DNA from 4 places in the Salinicoccus bachuensis genome. Region 3 is predicted to be linked to each of the others. Evidence: riboswitches for the same ligand, from Rfam matches in the RefSeq annotation. Region 3 holds a riboswitch; each other region holds the start of a gene.
What was found. A riboswitch is a leader RNA that binds a small molecule or an ion and turns the genes downstream of it on or off. The one in region 3 is predicted to bind thiamine pyrophosphate.
Positions count from the first base shown of each region.

Region 1 (4,701 bases), 460 kb from region 3:
CCGCAATGATCGGCACCATGCGGAGTGCCGCCATGAACGAATAGGCATACTTCGGCTTCAGCCCCCCTTGCTGCATCAGACTGTAGAAGACGTCCGTGATGCGTGTAGTGAAGACGATGAGTGCTCCGAAGAAGGAGAGCGTGATGCCGCGCATCATGATATGCAGGCCGCGTACAGCACTCTCTTCGGTGACATGGATGATTCCAAACTGGAAGACTGTCGTCGTCCCTTCGCCGTAGAGGATCATATACAGGCTTGAAATGAAGCCGAAAAACAGGATGATACCTGTCAGGAGTGCGATATAGACGTACTTCACACCGCTCAATATGAAAAGCAGAATGAACATGATGACCGACAGATGGAAAAGGTGGTTTGGGTCATGGATGAGGATGACGGTCAGAAACAGCCCGACGGCCACAAGGATTTTGACGAGGGGATTGACCCGGTCGGCGAATGTGCTGTAGCGCTTCACCGCTTCAGGCATGTCCATCCCCCCGTTCGACAAGGCGTCCGTCTTCAATCAGCAGGCGTCTCGATGGATAGCGCTTCATGATCTCCGCATCATGGGTGATCATGATGACGCTCGTCCCCCGCTTCACCATGTCGTGAATCATCGTGAGCAGGCCGAAGGCATGACGCTGGTCAAGACCGAATGTCGGTTCATCGAATATGATGACTTCCGGCACCCCGCCTGCCGCCGTCGCGACACTCAGACGCCGCTTCTGCCCGGTGGATATTTCCAGCGGATGCAGATGAGACACATGTCCGAGTCCGAAGCGTTCGAGCAGTGCATCCGTCTCCCGGCGTGCCGTCCTGTCATCATGGTGCATCTCCAGATTGATGAACACTTCGTCGAACACACGGTTCGTAATGAACTGCAGCTCCGGATTCTGGAAGACCGGATAGACTCTGCCCTCGAGATGCCGCGTCCTGCCGACCCGGCTGCCCCCAAAAAATACCTTGCCTCCTGAGGGAATGAGTTTCATCAATGCGAGCAGCAGGCTCGATTTTCCCGTGCCATTGTCCCCTTCGAGTGTAATCCATTCACCCTTTCCGATCCTCAGATCATCTATCGTCAAAAGACGCCTGCCCCCTCTTCTGATGGAGAGGTCCCTTGCTTCCATCAGTGTACCGGACCCCGGTGCAATTTTCGGGAGGACAGGGGCGTCCTGCCACGAACATGGATGCCACACGCCGTATTGGTCGAGCAGCCGGCGATGCTCGTCCAGCATTTTTCCGGGTGTGGCGGAACACACGATTACACCGTCATCATTCATCAGTATCACCCGGTCGACCGTGTGCCATAGTTCTTCGACACGATGTTCGACGATGACGACGGTCAGATCATTCCACATCGCCCTCACGGTATCCCAGAGATGAGCCGCCGATTTGCTGTCCAGCATGCTTGTCGGCTCATCCAAAAACAGCGTGTCTGCCTGCTGGAGCAATGCCGAGGCGATGGCGAGCTTCTGCTTCATGCCTCCTGACAGCGTCTGGATGGCGCTCTCCGGGGCCACATCAAGCCCGACCATGCTGAGCGCTTCCGTGAACAGGGGTTCCATCTCCTCCTCAGCCACCTGCCTGTTCTCGAGGACAAAGGCGAGCTCTTCGGCGACTGTCGGCATCGTGAACTGGGAATCCGGATCCTGGAAGACGTATGCACAGGACGCGGGCATTTTGAGCCGATCCGCCTTCATCGGTATGGTGATCGTATCCGGTATGAGGCCCCCGAGCACATTGAGCAGGGTGCTCTTGCCCGAGCCGCTCGGCCCGACGATGAGCACCTTTTCACCCTCCCCTATTTTCAGGTCGAGATCGGTGAAGAGAGGCGATTCTGATTCCGGGAACCGCAGACGCAATTTTTCCACTTCGATGCACATGATCAAAGCCCTTCTTCAGCAGCATGGCCATTGCCGACGAGTTTCAGCACACCGGTCTCCTTCAGCGCACGGTACAATAGGTGCGCCAGCCAGCCGGCAATGAGTGCACCACTCAGCACCCTGAAACCGAACATCAACAGCAGATTCCATGTCGCCAGCTGGCCGAGGTAGCCGTAGTACCAGTCGAGTGGGAACGTCGCGAGCGCAGCTGAGATGCCGGCGATGACCGCCACCATCAGGGATGTGCTTTTGTACTTCACGATGGCGAATACGATTTCGCATGCAAGCCCCTGGATGAGTCCGTACACGATCAGCATGACATCGAACTGCAGCATGACGATCGTTTCACCGGATGCCGCTGCAAATTCCGCAATCAGTGCCACGCCGGGTTTCCTTATGATGAGATAGGCGACCACCGCTGCGATGAACCACATGCCGTACAGCAGCTGATTGAGGTGCAGTCCGAGCGGTTCGAGCGCCGTATAGACCCCACCCCATATCGAATAGATGAACGAGAATACCAGGGCGACGACGACCGTGATCAACACATCGGTCAGGGTCAGCCCTTTTCTTTTTGCCATGTTACCAACCTCCATAAATTATTTTCCAAATAAAAAAACACACCACTAGCGGAGTGGTGTGCATATTATATGTAAAATATGCCACTTCCCTACGCTAGTATGATCTAGATCAGGTGATAAGGGTAATTCTCAGTCCTTGCGGACACCCCTAGTGGTGGTTATTTATTCGGTTGGTTCCATGATAGTACACTTTCCGAATTTTGTGAAGTCATTTATTGTCGGCGACCATCTGGTAGTAGCGGCCGCGCTGTCTGATGAGCTCCTCTTCAGAACCGCTTTCGACCAGTTCACCGAGCTCCATGACGAAGATCCGGTCCACGGCCTTTATCGTATTCAGCCTGTGGGCGATGATGATGCTCGTCCGATCCTTCATCAGCCGCTCGAGCGCCTCCTGGATTTTGAGCTCCGTCACCGTATCGATGCTGCTCGTCGCTTCGTCCAGGAGCAGTATGGCCGGATCCGTGATCAGGGCCCTGGCAATCGATATCAGCTGCTTCTGTCCCTGGGAGATGAATCCTTCATCTGCTTCCAGCACGGTATCATAGCCCTCCTCGAGTGCAACGATGAATTCGTGTGCGTTGGCAAGTTTCGCCGCCTCCACCACTTCCTCATCCGTCGCATCGAGCTTGCCGTAGCGGATGTTTTCCCTGATCGTCGATTCGAACAGGTAGGGATCCTGCAGCACGAAAGCCGTCTGCGAACGGACTGTCGAACGGCTGTAGTCGAGGATGTTCTGTCCATCAATCCTGACCGCTCCGGAATCCGTTTCATAGAATCTTGCCAGCAGCTGCATGACGGTCGTCTTGCCCGCACCGGTCGCGCCAATCAGGGCAACCGATTCGCCTGCATCTATCCTGAAGCTCAAGTTTCTGATGGTCGGGTTTTTCTGCGTCGGATCGTAGGAGAAGGAGACATCATCAAATTCAATCTCACCCTTTATGGTGCTGTCCACAATCGTCCCCTCGTCCTTTTCGGGCTCCGAATCGATGATGCCGAATACACGCTCTGCACCGGCGATGGCCGAAAGCACCTGATTGAACTGGTTGGAGAGGTCGGCAAGCGGCCGCGTGAACTGCCTGGCGTACTCTGCGAACACGACGATGGTGCCGATGGTGACGAGTCCGTCCGTATAGAAGACGAGCAGGCCGCCAGCGCCGGCCACGATGGTGAAGCTGACGTTGTTCAGCATGTTCATCACCTTCGGGATGAAGCCGGCATACAGGAATGCCCAGAACGTGATGTCCCTGAGATTGCCCGCCTTTTCATTGAAGTTGCGGATCGCCGTCTCCTCCTGGGAGAACACCTTGACGATCTCCTGGCCGGAGACCATCTCCTCGATATAGCCATTCAGCTCCCCGGTCGCCCGCTGCCGCTTCTTGTAGAGCGGTCCGGTACGCCTTGTGATGAAGCCTACAGCAAATATCAGCACCGGAATGATCAGCACGGTGAGGAGGGTGAGCAGCGGACTCAGGTACAACATGACACTGATCGTGCCGATTAGTGTGACGATGCTTGTCGTGAACTGGATGAATGATGTATTGAGCGTCTGTGAAATCGTCTCGATGTCATTGGTCATGCGGCTCATCAGCTCGCCGTGCTGCCGCTTGTCGTAGAAGGAGACCGGCAGCTTCTGCATATGTGAGAACAGCCGGCTTCTCAGCTTGTACACCGTCCGCTGGGACAGGCCCACCATGAAGAAGGCCGCGGTATACTGGGTCGATGACAGCAGGATATAGACGACAAGCAGGAAGAGCAGTATGGTGGACAGTCCGTCCATCTCCCCCGGTATGAAGTAGTTGTCCACGATGTAGCCGACGAGGAAAGGCCCTGTAATGCTCAGCAGGCTGGTCAGGGTCACAAGGAATATGATGCCATACAGGAGGGCCCGCTCTTCTGAGATGAACTGCCACATCCGTTTGAGGGTGCCGCCGATGTCATTGGCCCGCTGGTCCTCCTTATTTTTCCTGCGGCCGATCTCCTTCTTTTTGAGGACCGGTTCATGGCCGAAAGGCCGTCTGATAAAATCAATCATCCAATTGACCCCCTTCCGTTTGCGATTCGACGATGGAACGATAGAGCGCAGACTGCTCCATCAGCTCCTCATGGGAGCCGAGCGCACTGATCTCCCCATTATCAAGGAGCAGGATGCGGTCGGCCATCCTGGCCGTGATGACCTTCTGCGTGACGATGATGCGCGTTGTGTTCTCATCCTTGATGGATTCCCACAATGCCGATTCCGT
Region 1 is NZ_CP138333.2:1,082,940-1,087,640, reverse strand. It holds gene RQP18_RS05365 (energy-coupling factor transporter transmembrane component T family protein) at 1-484, opposite strand, end outside; gene RQP18_RS05360 (ABC transporter ATP-binding protein) at 477-1,880, opposite strand; gene RQP18_RS05355 (ECF transporter S component) at 1,883-2,461, opposite strand; TPP riboswitch at 2,531-2,621, opposite strand; gene RQP18_RS05350 (ABC transporter ATP-binding protein) at 2,670-4,493, opposite strand; gene RQP18_RS05345 (ABC transporter ATP-binding protein) at 4,486-4,701, opposite strand, start outside.
Region 1: linked by a shared signal. The riboswitch ahead of RQP18_RS05355 (ECF transporter S component) and the one ahead of RQP18_RS03230 (ABC transporter substrate-binding protein) in region 3 are both predicted to bind thiamine pyrophosphate.

Region 2 (4,701 bases), 110 kb from region 3:
ACCTCTCCAAATGGCTCAGTGAAGTGGTCATCATGGGCGGACTGGTGTCTGAAGCAGGCAGAGGGAACAAGCTGCCGAACTCGGAGTTCAATATCTTCACAGATGCCGAGGCGGCACGGATCGTCTTCCACAGTGGAGCGGAGACCACACTTGTGAGCCTTGATGTGACGAAACAAACACTGCTTTCAAGTTATGATGTCGAAGTGCTTGAAGGCAGGAAGTACCACGACTTCGTCAGGCAGTCGACGGAAGTCTACCGCGCCTTCAGCAAGGAGAGGTTCAACCTAGACGGCTGTGCACTGCACGACCCGCTTACGGTCGGGTACGTCCTGAACCGTGACTTCCTGAAGACGGAGAAGCACTATGTCGATGTGGAGACAATCAGCCCGCTCGGCTATGGCCAGACCATCTGCGACTTTGGCGGTCTTTTGGGCAAGGAACCCAACGTCACTATATGCACCGATGTGGACGGAGAAGCGTTCGTTGCGCATTTCCTGGAGACGCTTGGCAAGGAAGGGTGATCTGCCTGTTAGGGGTGGTTCAAAATTAGAATCTTGAAAAGCACCCTATCTCTCATTGTACGACTGGTTTATCGGATCATGATTGTATTTTGTAACGAAATAATTTAGAATGATAAATATAGGGCAATGATTCAAATTCACTTGCCGCAAAGATCCACCAACTGAATAAAACCGAAATCACTGGAAGAGCCTTTGTGAAAGGCTGAGATCAAAGTATCGACTTTGGAATTCCTTGAACCTGATCCAGTTCATACTGGCGTAGGAAAGTGACGTTACTTAAAAATATCTGCGTTATTTTTCTACATGAAAAATAACGCTTTTTTATTTGGGGTGTAAATATCTTTATCGCAATTACACATGACAAAGTACTGACCAGTGAAGATATTGAGCATTTTATGAACATTGAGCCTGTCGTTGACCGGTTGCTTTTGAGGACACGTATGAATTCAGTTGGGCTGATATTCTTCCTCAATATGCTGGTGAATAAGGGGTTCCCGAAGGATAAACTGATCATCCATAGCAACATCCGGGTGTTGGAAGCGCTTCGGTTGAAAGCCATTCACTTCAAAGAAGGGGATCCGATGGCATATGCCTATAAAGCGAGGCATCCAGAGATATCTGTCAGCATGTCGACACATTCCATGAAAAGCATCAGTGAGGCCAGGGAGAATGGTCTGGATCATGTCTTCTTTGGTCACGTTTTTGAAAGCGCTTCTAAAAAGGGAGTGCGACCGAGATCTTTGGATGAAATGGAGCGGGCTGTAGATATGGACATTCCGGTCATGGCTATCGGTGGAATTGGTCAGCACACGATAGGCGATTTGCCCGATGGGTTCAGCGGCATATGTGCCATTTCATTATTTATGGATCACAATCTTGAAGAAATCAGAGCAGTAAGAAGGGCGTGGTATGAGAATGTATGATGTTGCAGTTGTAGGATCTGGTGTCATTGGCATGTCCATAGCAAAAGCACTTGATGAATACGGCTTGAAAATAGCGGTAATAGACCGTGATGAGCCGGGTAAGCATGCTTCATATAAAGCCGGTGGCATGCTCGGTGCCCAGAATGAATTCAATGAAGACGGGGCTCTTTTCAGAATGGCCCTTGCATCGAGAAGCAGATTTGAGGCTCTGAGTCGGACATTCCTGGAAGAACATGATCTGGATATCGAATTCAGACAGGGGGGACTGATCAAGATGGCGGCAGATGAGGATGATATTCCTGATCTCGAATCCCAGTATCAATTTCTCAACAGCCATGATCCGCGGGTCCAGAAATTGAGCGAGCCGGCACTCGATAATTTGACACAGGGGTCGGTCGTATATCGCAATCTATCCATCCATATTCCAAATGATGGACAGATTAATGCATGGAAATATACCAGGGCACTGCTTACCTCAGTCATCACAAAAGGAATCGACCGTTTCTGCAGGACTGAAGTCCATCAGATATCGAAAAGATTCGATTCCTACATGCTGAAGACTTCAGCCGGTGATATCCATGCAGATAAAGTGATAGTTGCCGGAGGCGCATGGAGTGGGAAGTTGCTGGAAACTTATGATATATCACCCATGATTTCAGGTGTAAAAGGAGAGGTGCTGCTTGTTGAACATGAGGGTCTGAATATCGACCAGACAGTATTCATGACCAATGGATGCTACATCGTCCCCAAAAATAAAAATCGATTTCTGATCGGAGCGACAAGCTACTTCAATGATTTTTCAGTGGGCGTATCGGATGTCGGGACAGAATGGTTGAAAACTCAGGCCACAGCGACCATACCGGTACTTGCTGAAAGCCGCCTGCTGAAGAAATGGTCTGGTGTACGTCCATATACGGTTCGCGAACAACCAATCATGGACGAACTGAACAATGGACTCTTTGTCATCACCGGACACTATCGAAATGGCATTCTGCTATCACCACTCATTGGAGATCTCGTTGCGGACTGGGTCATCAAAAATCAGAGGCCCGAACTACTCAGGCCATTCCAAGTCACCAGAGGAGGTGTGGGTAATGGAATGTAGAATCAACGGGGATTCATTTTCTTTTGAGTATGAAATGAGTATCCATGAAATATTGGAATCGCTTGAACTGGATCATGACCGAATCATTGTCGAGCACAATAATGTGCTCATAAAAAAGAAGGATTTCAATGAATATATCGTAAGAGAAGCAGATAGGCTGGAACTATTAGAATTTGTAGGAGGCGGTTAATTTTGTTTAAGATAGGACCTTTTGAATTGGAATCAAGATTACTCTTGGGGACAGGCAAGTTTGAAAATGAGGAAATACAATCCGGTGCGATAGCCGAATCAGGAACGGAGGTACTTACTTTTGCCGTCAGACGCATGAATCTGTATGGCAAGAACCTTCCGAATCCTCTGGCAAACGTGGATTTGAATGATTTTATCACTTTTCCCAATACAGCTGGGGCAAAAACGGCTAAAGAAGCTGTAAGAATTGCCGAAATCGCAAGCCATGCTGGTGTATGTGACATGATCAAAGTCGAGGTGATTGGAGATGACAAGACCCTGCTCCCCGACCCTCTCGGCACATACGAAGCATGCAGGGTACTTCTGGAAAAAGGCTATATCGTATGCCCCTATACTTCAGATGATGTAGTGCTGGCGAGAAAGCTGGAGGAGCTCGGCGTCCATGCCATCATGCCCCTCGCATCCCCCATAGGCACCGGCCGTGGTATCAACAACCCCCTCAATATGAGGTATATTGTTGAACAGGCAAATGTACCTGTTATCGTGGATGCGGGAATCGGCTCGCCGAAAGATGCATGCCATGCGATGGAGCTCGGTGCAGATGCAGTACTATTGAATACGGCAATATCTGCTGCAAAAGATCCGGTCAAAATGGCAAGTGCGATGAAATTGGGGATAGAAGCCGGAAGGCTGAGTTATGAAGCTGGGAGGATTCCAGTGAAGTATACTGCACAAGCATCCAGTCCCGCCGACGGGCTTGGATTTCTATGATGGAACGCTACAATAGACAGGCAAGTTTCGCCCCCTTCGGGACAGAGGGCCAGCATCAGCTGATGAAAACACGGATAATGATCATGGGAGGCGGCGCATTAGGCAGTCATCTGGCAGAACAGCTTGCCCGTATGGGAGTGGGTCATCTGACGGTCATCGACATGGATGTCGTGGAACTGTCCAATTTGCATAGACAGGCGCTCTATGATGAACATGATGCCGAATCCATGTCTCCGAAGGTCGAGGTACTGAAAAAGAATATTGGCCGAATCAATCGACATGTCGGATTTGATGCTCTGCATGTCGAACTAACCCCGCGTAACATCGAAGAAATATTGAATGTTTATCAGCCGGATATCGTATTGGATGGCATGGACAACTTTGAGATGCGATTTCTAATCAACGAAGCATGTCATAAGCTAGGCATTCCATGGGTTTATGGTGCAGCGGTAGGAAGCAAAGGTACAGTATATGCCATGGACTACACTGGACCTTGTTTGAAATGCATGCTCGATATCATTCCCGACACAGGGGAAAGCTGTGCAATCAACGGAGTGCTTCCACCTGCCATACACCAGGTCATAAGCTACGAAATCGGCGAAGTGATCCGGTATGCCTCAGGAGAAGGGTTCTCTAAAAAACTCATATCTTTGGACATTTTTACAATGAAGAACCAGACGATGGACATCGATGGCTTGAAAGATGGGAGCTGTCCTGTCTGTGACAGAAGTGAATATGAATTGTTGAATAAAAAAGAAAGCGGTCCTATTGAGGCATTGTGTGGAGGAACATACATGTTCAGGTTGAAAAGGACTGCCTTCGACAGTGCAGAATATCTACCTGGTAATATCAAGAAGGAAACTCCCTTTGTAAAGCTTATCAGTTATAAAGATATAGAAATGACCGTATTTCAGGATGGTCGGATGAACGTGTATGGAATCCCATCAGATGACTTGGCCTACGATTTTTATAGGACACTTTTAAAGTCTATCAGATGACCATTCCTGTCGGGAGAATTCATTATCGGGGGATTCATGATGGTGGCCGATCTTAATGATGTGCTTAAAAAAGTCCATTTAAAAAAGATAAACCTTCCGGAAGCTGATTGGCTTCCGGGAGGTTTATTTTTAAATTGTTTATAAGTAAAGCGACCCGCCCCGGCTCCCGTCCACATGGGATGGCGAGGGAGGGT
Region 2 is NZ_CP138333.2:733,778-738,478, forward strand. It holds gene RQP18_RS03675 (nucleoside hydrolase) at 1-521, shown strand, start outside; TPP riboswitch at 694-803, shown strand; gene RQP18_RS03680 (thiamine phosphate synthase) at 962-1,444, shown strand; gene RQP18_RS03685 (NAD(P)/FAD-dependent oxidoreductase) at 1,437-2,549, shown strand; gene thiS (sulfur carrier protein ThiS) at 2,539-2,739, shown strand; gene RQP18_RS03695 (thiazole synthase) at 2,742-3,509, shown strand; gene RQP18_RS03700 (ThiF family adenylyltransferase) at 3,509-4,507, shown strand.
Region 2: linked by a shared signal. The riboswitch ahead of RQP18_RS03680 (thiamine phosphate synthase) and the one ahead of RQP18_RS03230 (ABC transporter substrate-binding protein) in region 3 are both predicted to bind thiamine pyrophosphate.

Region 3 (4,701 bases):
CCATGGAAATCAAAGTGGCTGAAAACAACATCATGTACAACCAGTGCCTTGAAATCAGAAAGCGCGTCTTCGTCGAGGAACAGAACGTCCCAATGGACCGTGAAGTGGATGAATACGAAGACGCGGCGACACATATTCTGCTGATCGACGACGAACCGATCGGTACGGTAAGGTACCGGCCGGTCGACGACGACATGATCAAAGTCGAACGCATGGCCGTGCTGCCCGAGGAACGTGGCAGGAAGCTCGGGCTCAAGCTGATGGAATTCGTCCACCAGCATGCCCGGGACAATGGCTACACCCGCGCCAAGCTCGGTGCGCAGGTGCATGCGATCGACTTCTACAAGAAGCTCGGTTACGCCGTCTCCTCCGATGAATTCGAGGATGCGGGCATCCCGCACGTCTATATGGAGAAGGACCTGTAGACTTGATATGCACCCGAAGGCACCGCTGCCCTCGGGTGTTTTTTATTATGTACTTGGAGTGGAAATGTGTACATGGTACAATGGGTATGCAAAATGAATAGAATGAACATAGGGGAGCCAACATGGCTGAGAAGGTGATACCTGACCCTTGGACCTGATCTGGATAATACCAGCGTAGGGAATGTGCAGTGGATATGCGGGATGCGTATACCTAAGCTGCAGCTCTTTGACGCCTCCAGATAAGGAAGGTGTTTTTTTATACCCATTTTACGGAGAATGCGGTATGGGACACCGCCATTTCGAGAGGAGTTTTCCATTTATGAAGAAGATATTATTGCCACTCATACTCGTCCTGCTGCTCGCCGCATGCGGCGGAAATGGAGGGGAGGAGCCGGCCGATACGGAATCACTGACGGAAGTGACCTTCGTACTGGACTGGACACCGAATACGAACCATACCGGCATCTACGCCGCACAGGCGGAAGGCTACTACGAGGAACAGGGCCTCGATGTCGAGATCGTCCTGCCGGGTGAAGCCGGTGCGGAACAGACTGTTGCGACGGGCAATGGGGATTTCGGTATCAGTGCCCAGGAGAACGTCACCCAGGCACGCCTGCAGGACGTATCGATCGTCTCGCTCGCTGCCATCATACAGGATAATACGTCCGTACTCGCCTCCCCCGAAGAATACGGCCTCGAGACGCCGTCGGATCTCGAGGGGCACACGTATGGCGGATACGGTTCGCCGATTGAGGAGGAGACCATCGCCTCCATCATGCAGGCGGATGGTGCGGATATTGAAAACGTCGACATCATCAACATCGGCGATACGGACTTCTTCACCGCCGTACAGCGTGATGTCGACTTTGCATGGATCTACTACGGCTGGACGGGTGTGGAAGCTGAACTGCGCGACTTCCCGCTCAACACGATTGACTTCACCGAGTATTCCGATGCGCTCAACTTCTACACACCTGTACTGATCACGAATGAAGAGATGCTGGAAAACGATTCGGAAACCGTCGAAGCGTTCACCCGGGCGACGGCGGAAGGCTACCAGTTTGCGATGGATCAGCCCGAGGCGGCAGCGGAGCACCTGCTGGCTGCAGAACCGGACCTTGACGCGGAACTCGTCATGGCCAGCCAGGAATGGCTGACGGATGTCTATCAGGGCGATGCGCCCTACTGGGGCCATCAGGAGCACGATGTCTGGGAGAACTATATGAGCTGGATGCATGAGAACGGCCTGATTGAATCCGAACTCGACGTCGACCAGGCATTCACGAATGAATTTCTGCCCGGTGAAGAGTGAATTGGAGGAATAGCGAATGCGACGAATCTCATCCTGGAGCGTAATCCCACCGCTCCTTGCGATACTCGCCATACTGGTGATCTGGCAGCTGGCTACAACACTTTTTAACATCCGTGACTGGATTCTGCCGAGCCCGGTCCAGATCATCCAGGAAGGCATGGAAATCTACCCGCGCCTATGGGCGCACAGCCTGTCCACCATACAGATTGCGCTCGGCGGATTCGCCATCGGTGTGAGCGTGGGACTGGCACTGGCCATACTGCTCCACCTGATGCCGAGGGCCAAGCAGAGCATCTACCCGCTGATGATCCTCTCGCAGAACGTGCCGATCATCGCCCTCGCTCCACTGCTCGTGCTGTGGTTCGGCTTCGGCACCCTGCCGAAGATACTGATCATCACGCTCGTCTGCTTCTTCCCGGTCGCAGTGTCACTGATCGACGGGTTCAGGCAGACCAATCCGACGCTGCTCAATTATATGCAGATGATCGGGGCATCACGCCGGCAGATCTTCTTCAAGCTGGAGTGGCCGAGCGCCCTGCCCTACTTTTTTTCAGGGCTCAAGATTTCAGCGACATACAGTGTGATGGGTGCCGTCATCGCGGAATGGCTCGGTGCCCAGGAGGGGCTCGGCGTCTTCATGACCGTCGCCTCCTCCGCATTCCGGACAGACCAGGTGTTCGTCGCCATATTCGTCATCATGGCGATCAGCCTGATCCTGTTCGGCTTCATCATGCTGCTTGAAAAATGGCTCGTGCCATGGGATACGGACAGGAAAGGAGCGGATGACGATGACGAATAAGCTCGAGGTCAGAAACCTCACGCATAAGTTCAATGGCGGGAATGATGTCCATGTGCTGGATGGCCTGTCCCTTGATGTCGCCGACGGTGAATTCGTCACCCTGCTCGGCCCTTCGGGCAGCGGCAAGAGTACGATCTTCAACCTGATCGGTGGCCTGTATGAGCCGGAGGACGGTGACATCTTCATCGATGGCGCACGGGTCAACGGCACCCGCGGCAACATCAGCTATCTGCCCCAGCAGGATTCCCTCCTGCCATGGCGGACAATCGAGGACAATGTCGTACTCGTCCAGGAGATCACCGGCAATGTAGACAAGGCAACCGCCCGCCAGTGGCTCAAGCGTGCCGGACTCGAAGGATATGAAAAATCCTATCCGAATACGCTGTCCGGCGGCATGCGTCAGCGCGTCGCCTTTATCCGCTCCCTGCTCAGCCCGCAGGAACTGATGCTGCTTGATGAACCATTCGGGGCACTCGATGAACTCACCCGCCTCGACATGCAGGACTGGCTTCTGAAGATCTGGGAGATGGATCGTCGCTCCGTCCTCTTCATCACCCACAGCATCGAAGAAGCCCTCTACATGTCAGACCGGATACTCATCCTCTCGGACAAGCCTGCCCGCATCGCGCGCGAAATCGAGGTGCCATTCGAACGGCCGCGCGACCACGACATCATCCTCGATGAGACATTCACCAAGCTCAAGCGTGAGATCTACCATATGCTGAGGACAGGTGATGATAATGATTGATGCACATATCACCGAAACTGTCAGACTTCATGCCGAAAGCATGGAAAAGAATGGCGCACTGTGTCCCGAAGTGCTTGAACTCATCCATGACCGTGGATTGTTCAAGCTGTTCGTGCCAAAAGAGGTGGGCGGCCGGATGCTGGGATTGCCGGAAGCGCTTCAGGTCTTCGAGGATGCTGCAAGGGCCGATGGCAGCTTCGGCTGGCTCGTACAGATCGGTTCCGGGGCCGGCTTCTTCGCCACCGTCATGGAACCGGGCGCCGTTAGACAATTGTTTGCACACCGCAACTTCTACATCGCCGGCAGCGACCGGCCAATGGGCACTGCCCGCAAAACCCCGGGCGGCTATAAAATAAATGGCACCTGGCCATTCTGTAGCGGCGCCAGCCACGCAAGCCTCTTCACAGCCACGTGCCGGATCGCGTCCGATGATGCAGATGACGGAAAGCTGCAGGCCTTCGCTTTCACGCCGGAGCAGGTGGAAATTGATGAAGACTGGAATGCGTTCGGACTCAAGGCGACCGGCAGCCACATCATCCATGTGGCGGATGCCTTCGTGCCTGAGCACCATCGTTTCGATGTAGCGGACCCCCACTTCCATTTCGACCATCCGGTCTATCATTATCCATTCCAGCCATTCGCCACTGCCAACATCGCATCGACGGCAGTCGGCATCGCCAGACACTTCTTTGAAGCGTCACGCACGCACATCGATCGTAAGCAGTCATCATGGATGGAAAAGACGCCGGAGAGATATGACCAGGTGAATCGTCTGCTTGCGGAGCATGAAGCAGCGTTTTTGCGAGCCCGTGAGGATTTCTACAATACAGTCGAATCATCCTGGCACAGCCATCTCGAAGGCAGTCCTCTTGAAGAATCCCATTTGGATGCGGTGGTTGGATGCAGCAAAATCGTAGCCCAGGCAGGCATCGGTGGTGCACAGGCAGTCCTCCGGCACCTCGGCATGGACGTCATCATGGAAGACCATCCATTGAACCGCATCTACCGCGATCTGCATGTTGCGTCACAGCATGGCCTCCTCGTCGATATGACTGGAGAGGCAGCTGATTTATAGAGAATATATTGAAGGACTGCTTTCCATTTTGGAAAGCAGTCCTTTTCTGATGCATTATGATGTTACCCGCTATTCCGCATACTGTACTATCGCATCCCGCAGGAATTCTGCGGCACCCGGTGCGACATCATCATAATATTTCCTGAAGCGTCCGTCTGCCACATACATCTCGGCGAGTCCCTGGTGGGCCGCTTTCGAATACTCAGTCCACGTGCACATCAGCCATTCCTTGTGCAGCTGTGCTGCCCGCCGGGCGCGTGCTTCCGTCGGATTGTCTACAGCATCCCTCAGCACCTCCTTGAGTTCCGCTTCGAGTACCGTCATCCTGTCGTAGTCCTCCTC
Region 3 is NZ_CP138333.2:625,915-630,615, reverse strand. It holds gene RQP18_RS03235 (GNAT family N-acetyltransferase) at 3-425, shown strand; TPP riboswitch at 526-623, shown strand; gene RQP18_RS03230 (ABC transporter substrate-binding protein) at 745-1,737, shown strand; gene RQP18_RS03225 (ABC transporter permease) at 1,754-2,536, shown strand; gene RQP18_RS03220 (ABC transporter ATP-binding protein) at 2,526-3,284, shown strand; gene RQP18_RS03215 (acyl-CoA dehydrogenase family protein) at 3,277-4,359, shown strand; gene RQP18_RS03210 (MerR family transcriptional regulator) at 4,429-4,701, opposite strand, start outside.

Region 4 (4,701 bases), 210 kb from region 3:
CTGATGCCTCATAACCACTACATTACTGGGCTGTATAGCCACCGTCCACGAGAAGTGTCGTGCCTGTAGTGAATTCATTTTCTGCCAGGAATACGACCGCGTGCGCGATTTCTTCCGGTTCACCGAGTCTGCCGATTGGGTGCTTGCCGACGAGAGTTTCATAATAATCTCCCAACGCTTCCCTGTTCACCATTCCGGACTCGACGTAGCCGGGAGCAACTGCACTTACCCGGATGTTGTCCTGGGCATATTGTAAAGCGACGGATTTCGTCATCAGATTCACAGCGCCTTTGGACGCATTGTACGCGAATGCTGTCGGCTCGCCGACACTGCCGAGGATGGAGGCTGTATTGATGATTGCACCGCCGCCAACCTTCTGCATTTCAGGAATTGCGTATTTTGAACCGAAGAATACGCTGTCCTGATTGACTTTGATTACTTTGTTGTAGTCTTCGTAGGAAAGCTTGTGCGTCTCACCCTGAACACCGATTCCGGCATTGTTGAACATGACATCCAGTCGTCCAAACTTTTCAACCGCGAGAGCAACGACATTTTTAACATCCTCTTCAACGGAAACGTCCACTTTCTCAAAAAGGACATCCCCGTACTGTTTGAGGCTCTCTTCTGCCTTCTTACCAGACTCTTCATTATAATCTGCCACAATGACTTTCGCGCCTTTGTCCAGGAACGCTTTCGCTGTAGCCAGACCGATGCCTGATCCGCCACCTGTTACAATCGCAACTTTGTCTCTAAGATCCAAAATCATTTCCTCCTTTGATGACTATCTATGATTTACTATACATATACCTCACATCCGTTTGTATGAAACCCGGCATACATGTCTGAATCAAGTCGGTTGGAAAAGATTTTTGAGTATAATTGTCACTCACCCGAACACTCAGTGACAGTTAAGCCACCCCACTCCTCCTAGAACAGCTGCATGGACAGGTAGATGACGAATGTCACGGTGATGCTGCTGAGCACTGTGGAATAAAGGACCACCTGGGCATGGAGTTCCGGTTCCACATCGTATTCGAGCGCGAGCGTCGCAGTATTCCTCGATGTCGGGAACGCACTCGCAATGAACAGCGACTGGGCGATGACACCGTCGATGCCAAGGATGAATATGAGTGCCAGGGCGACGGCCGGCCCGATGACCAGTCGGCCGAGGGCACTCCACGCGATGACCCTGTGGAACGAGCGGATTTCGATCTGTGCGAGCTGCATGCCGAGCAGGAGCAGCGCGAGGGCGGCAAACCCGCCGGCCAGCTGCTCGACCGGCACGCTGATGAAACTCGGCAGTTCGATGGTGAATGCCTGCAGAATGAATGCGGCCACAAGCGCATAGATGATCGGCAGCCTGAGCAGTTCGCGGAAAAGTTCCACGATGGACTTCGCATTCGACCGCAGGTTGTACAGGCCATACGTGAATGTCAGCAGATTCTGTACGACGAGCACGATGATCTGCACTGATACGCCCACCGGGTTGGCGCTGAATACAAGATGACTGACCGGCAGCCCATAGTTGCCGGAGTTCATCAGCGACACGCTGTTTTTCAGAGCGGTCCGTTCCCCGCCGCGAAGTCCGAGCAGACGGACGAATATTTCACCGACGACAATCATCGAAGCGATGAACAGCGTCAGATACAGTGCGAGTTGTCCCAGCAGTTCAAAGTCGATGTCCGCCTCATAAATATTCAGGAATACGGCAGACGGCAGAAAACAGTACGTCACGAGGTTCGCAATCGGCCTCAGACGAAATTCAAACTTCTTCTGGAGTATGACGCCGACACCAAGCAGAATCAGAATCGGCAGGATGACATCCAGAAATACAAGGGAGATGTAGGCCATAGCCTCCCTCCTTTCCAATCTCACCCCTATATTCTACCATTCTGCACCAGCTCTTCTCTAAAGCACTGCCTCTTCAACCGCTTCCAAACTAGGATATACGCCTTAGGGCTGAGTCATCCTAACTGTGGAGGCAATGGACAGCCCCCACTTTACACGCCGCACCTTCATCCGCTATCATGGAAATTGTAATGAAAACTGCATACCGATGCACTGGGGGCGCCTTAGGCTGAGACGGAGAAACCGGACCCTTACCACCCGATCTGGATAACACCAGCGTGGGGAAGTGCAGCCTTGTATGTACGCACCACTCCATACATCCGCTGCATTCCCTCGGGAGTGCAGCTTTTTCATTTTCAATAAAATCATTGGAGGCATGATGTATGGTACAGGAATGTGGAACGGAACGGATTGCAGGTTGCCAGTTCAACCTGAGTGTGATGAGCGACGACTTCGCTGATGTGATCCTCGGCGCACTGGATCAGGTCGTCACATCGAAAGTATGGAAAGACACGGATGATGTCTCGACGTGTGTGCGGGGACGGATCGAGCACGTTTTCGATGTGGTGAAGGCGGTCTATCTGCAGGCGGCAAAAACGGGGAAACATGTGGAAATGAGCGGCACCTTCTCCATCGGCTGTCCGGGCGACTCCTCCGGGGATACGCATATGGATGTGTCATCAGAGCGTATGAATGAAGCAGCGTCAACAGACATCCAGCAGAAAGCAGGATGCAAGTTCGCGCTCTATCCGATGAATACGACCAATTATATGGACGTCATCTACGAGCAGATCGACCTGTCGAAGGAAGCGGGTGTCACGGTCAGCCCAAGCCACTACGCCACACGGCTCGACGGTGAAGCCGCAGATATCTTCAATGCCATGGAGTCGTCGTTCACGAAAGTGCAGGAAGCGATAAGCCACACGACGATGACATTCACGATTTCAGCCAACAGTCCGTCAAACAGATAGGACGATATGAAAAGGAACGCCCCATCATGGAGCGTTCCTTTTTCCGTATCAGATGATCAGCATGTCATTCTCATCGAATTCCCAGTCCGCGCCATATGCCACTTCCCAGCAGTAGCCATCAAGATCCGCGAAGTAGCCGCTGTAACCGCCCCACTCGGTAGGAGCTGGGGGACTGATGATCTCACCACCCATTTCTCCGGCCCGCTTCAGCACCTGGTCCACTTCCGCTTCGGATTTTGCATTATAGGCAAGTGTAATGCCATTGAACTTTCCTTCCGTGTCGACTGCTTCGCGCCCTGTCTCCCCCGCCAGCTTCTCCAGTGGATAAAGGGCGAGCTTCGACCCCTTCATCCTGAAGAATACGATTTCGATCGCATCTTCGTGTCCCATGATGGAAGCCTCAAACCCCATTTTACGATAGAAATCGACTGCGTCCGAAATATGTTTTACACCGAGCGTAATCAGGTTGATCCTGTCCATGGCAATTCCCCTTTGCGATTAGGATGCGTAAGTCTAGAGCATTTTTATACTATAAATATACCATAAAATAGAAATGGATGCGGACTTGGCCAATGCCGGCCGGCTTCGTCCAGAATGTTTTGCTCCCCGCCTTGCCGGGAATTGATATTAATGGATAATCAGTAATATAAGGAGGCAGTCACATTGGCACTTAAACTCGCGACACCACTGACAGTGAATGCATATATCAACGGCGAAATAGTCGAAGCACAGAGTCACGAACCACGTGAGAATCCGGCGAAACCGGATGAAACAGCGGGCTATTGGCCGCAAAATACAGTAGAAGAGGCACAAAAAGCGATCGATTCTGCAGATGAGGCGTTCAAATCCTGGAAGCACACGGAGATGAAGGACCGCATCGAACGCATGCAGAAGGGGATTCAGAAGATAAAGGACAACCAGGAAGACCTGGTCAAACTGCTTTCCCGTGAGCACGGCAAGCCGGTCTATGATGCAGAAGGCGAAATGACGGTTTCCCTCATGTTCATGGAGTACGCAGTGGAGAACGCAGAACGCGTCTATAGTGAAGCGGTCAACGAAGATGAGCGTGGCAAGAACATCCTGCGCCATGATCCGATTGGTGTGGTATCCGCCATCAGTCCATGGAACTATCCATTGGCCCTCTCCACAGAGAAGATTGCACCGGCACTGCTCGCCGGCAATACGATGGTACTGAAACCGAGCCCGATGGCGCCGCTTGCAGTGACGCTTGTGACGCAGCTCATCGCAGAAGAATTCCCTGCAGGCGTCCTCAATATCGTCAACGGTGACGCAGATGTCGGCATAGAGCTCACTTCAAACGATAAAGTGCGCAAAATCGCCTTCACCGGCGGTACGAATACAGGACGCCACATCATGAAGGCTGCAGCAGACACGATCAAGAACGTGACGCTTGAACTCGGCGGCAACGACCCGGCCATCTTCCTCGATGATTTCGATGTGAATGATGAAGCGGCCATGCGTCGGGTCGTGATTTCTAACTTCCTGACAGGCGGACAGATCTGCATGATTGCAAAACGCATGTATGTGCACGAATCCATCTATGACCAGTTCGTCGAGAAGTATATGGAAGCAGCGGATAAATGGCTCCGCATCGGCGACCCGACACTGAAAGAGACCACAGTCGGACCCGTCAACAACAAAGCACAGCTCGAATTCGTCCAGGAGCTCATCGAAGACTCCAAACAGAACGGCTATGACATCAGGCAGGTCGGCAATGTTGCAGACGAGGAGTTCTTCAACAACGGCTACTTCATGTATCCGACTGTCGTACTCGGTGCCGACTATGATTCCCGCATCGTGGCCGAAGAACAGTTCGGTCCGGCAGTACCAATCCTGAAATTCAAGGATGACGACCATGCGG
Region 4 is NZ_CP138333.2:832,469-837,169, reverse strand. It holds gene RQP18_RS04160 (SDR family NAD(P)-dependent oxidoreductase) at 23-766, opposite strand; gene RQP18_RS04155 (AEC family transporter) at 928-1,851, opposite strand; TPP riboswitch at 2,054-2,150, shown strand; gene RQP18_RS04150 (YkoF family thiamine/hydroxymethylpyrimidine-binding protein) at 2,232-2,819, shown strand; gene RQP18_RS04145 (VOC family protein) at 2,868-3,299, opposite strand; gene RQP18_RS04140 (aldehyde dehydrogenase family protein) at 3,483-4,701, shown strand, end outside.
Region 4: linked by a shared signal. The riboswitch ahead of RQP18_RS04150 (YkoF family thiamine/hydroxymethylpyrimidine-binding protein) and the one ahead of RQP18_RS03230 (ABC transporter substrate-binding protein) in region 3 are both predicted to bind thiamine pyrophosphate.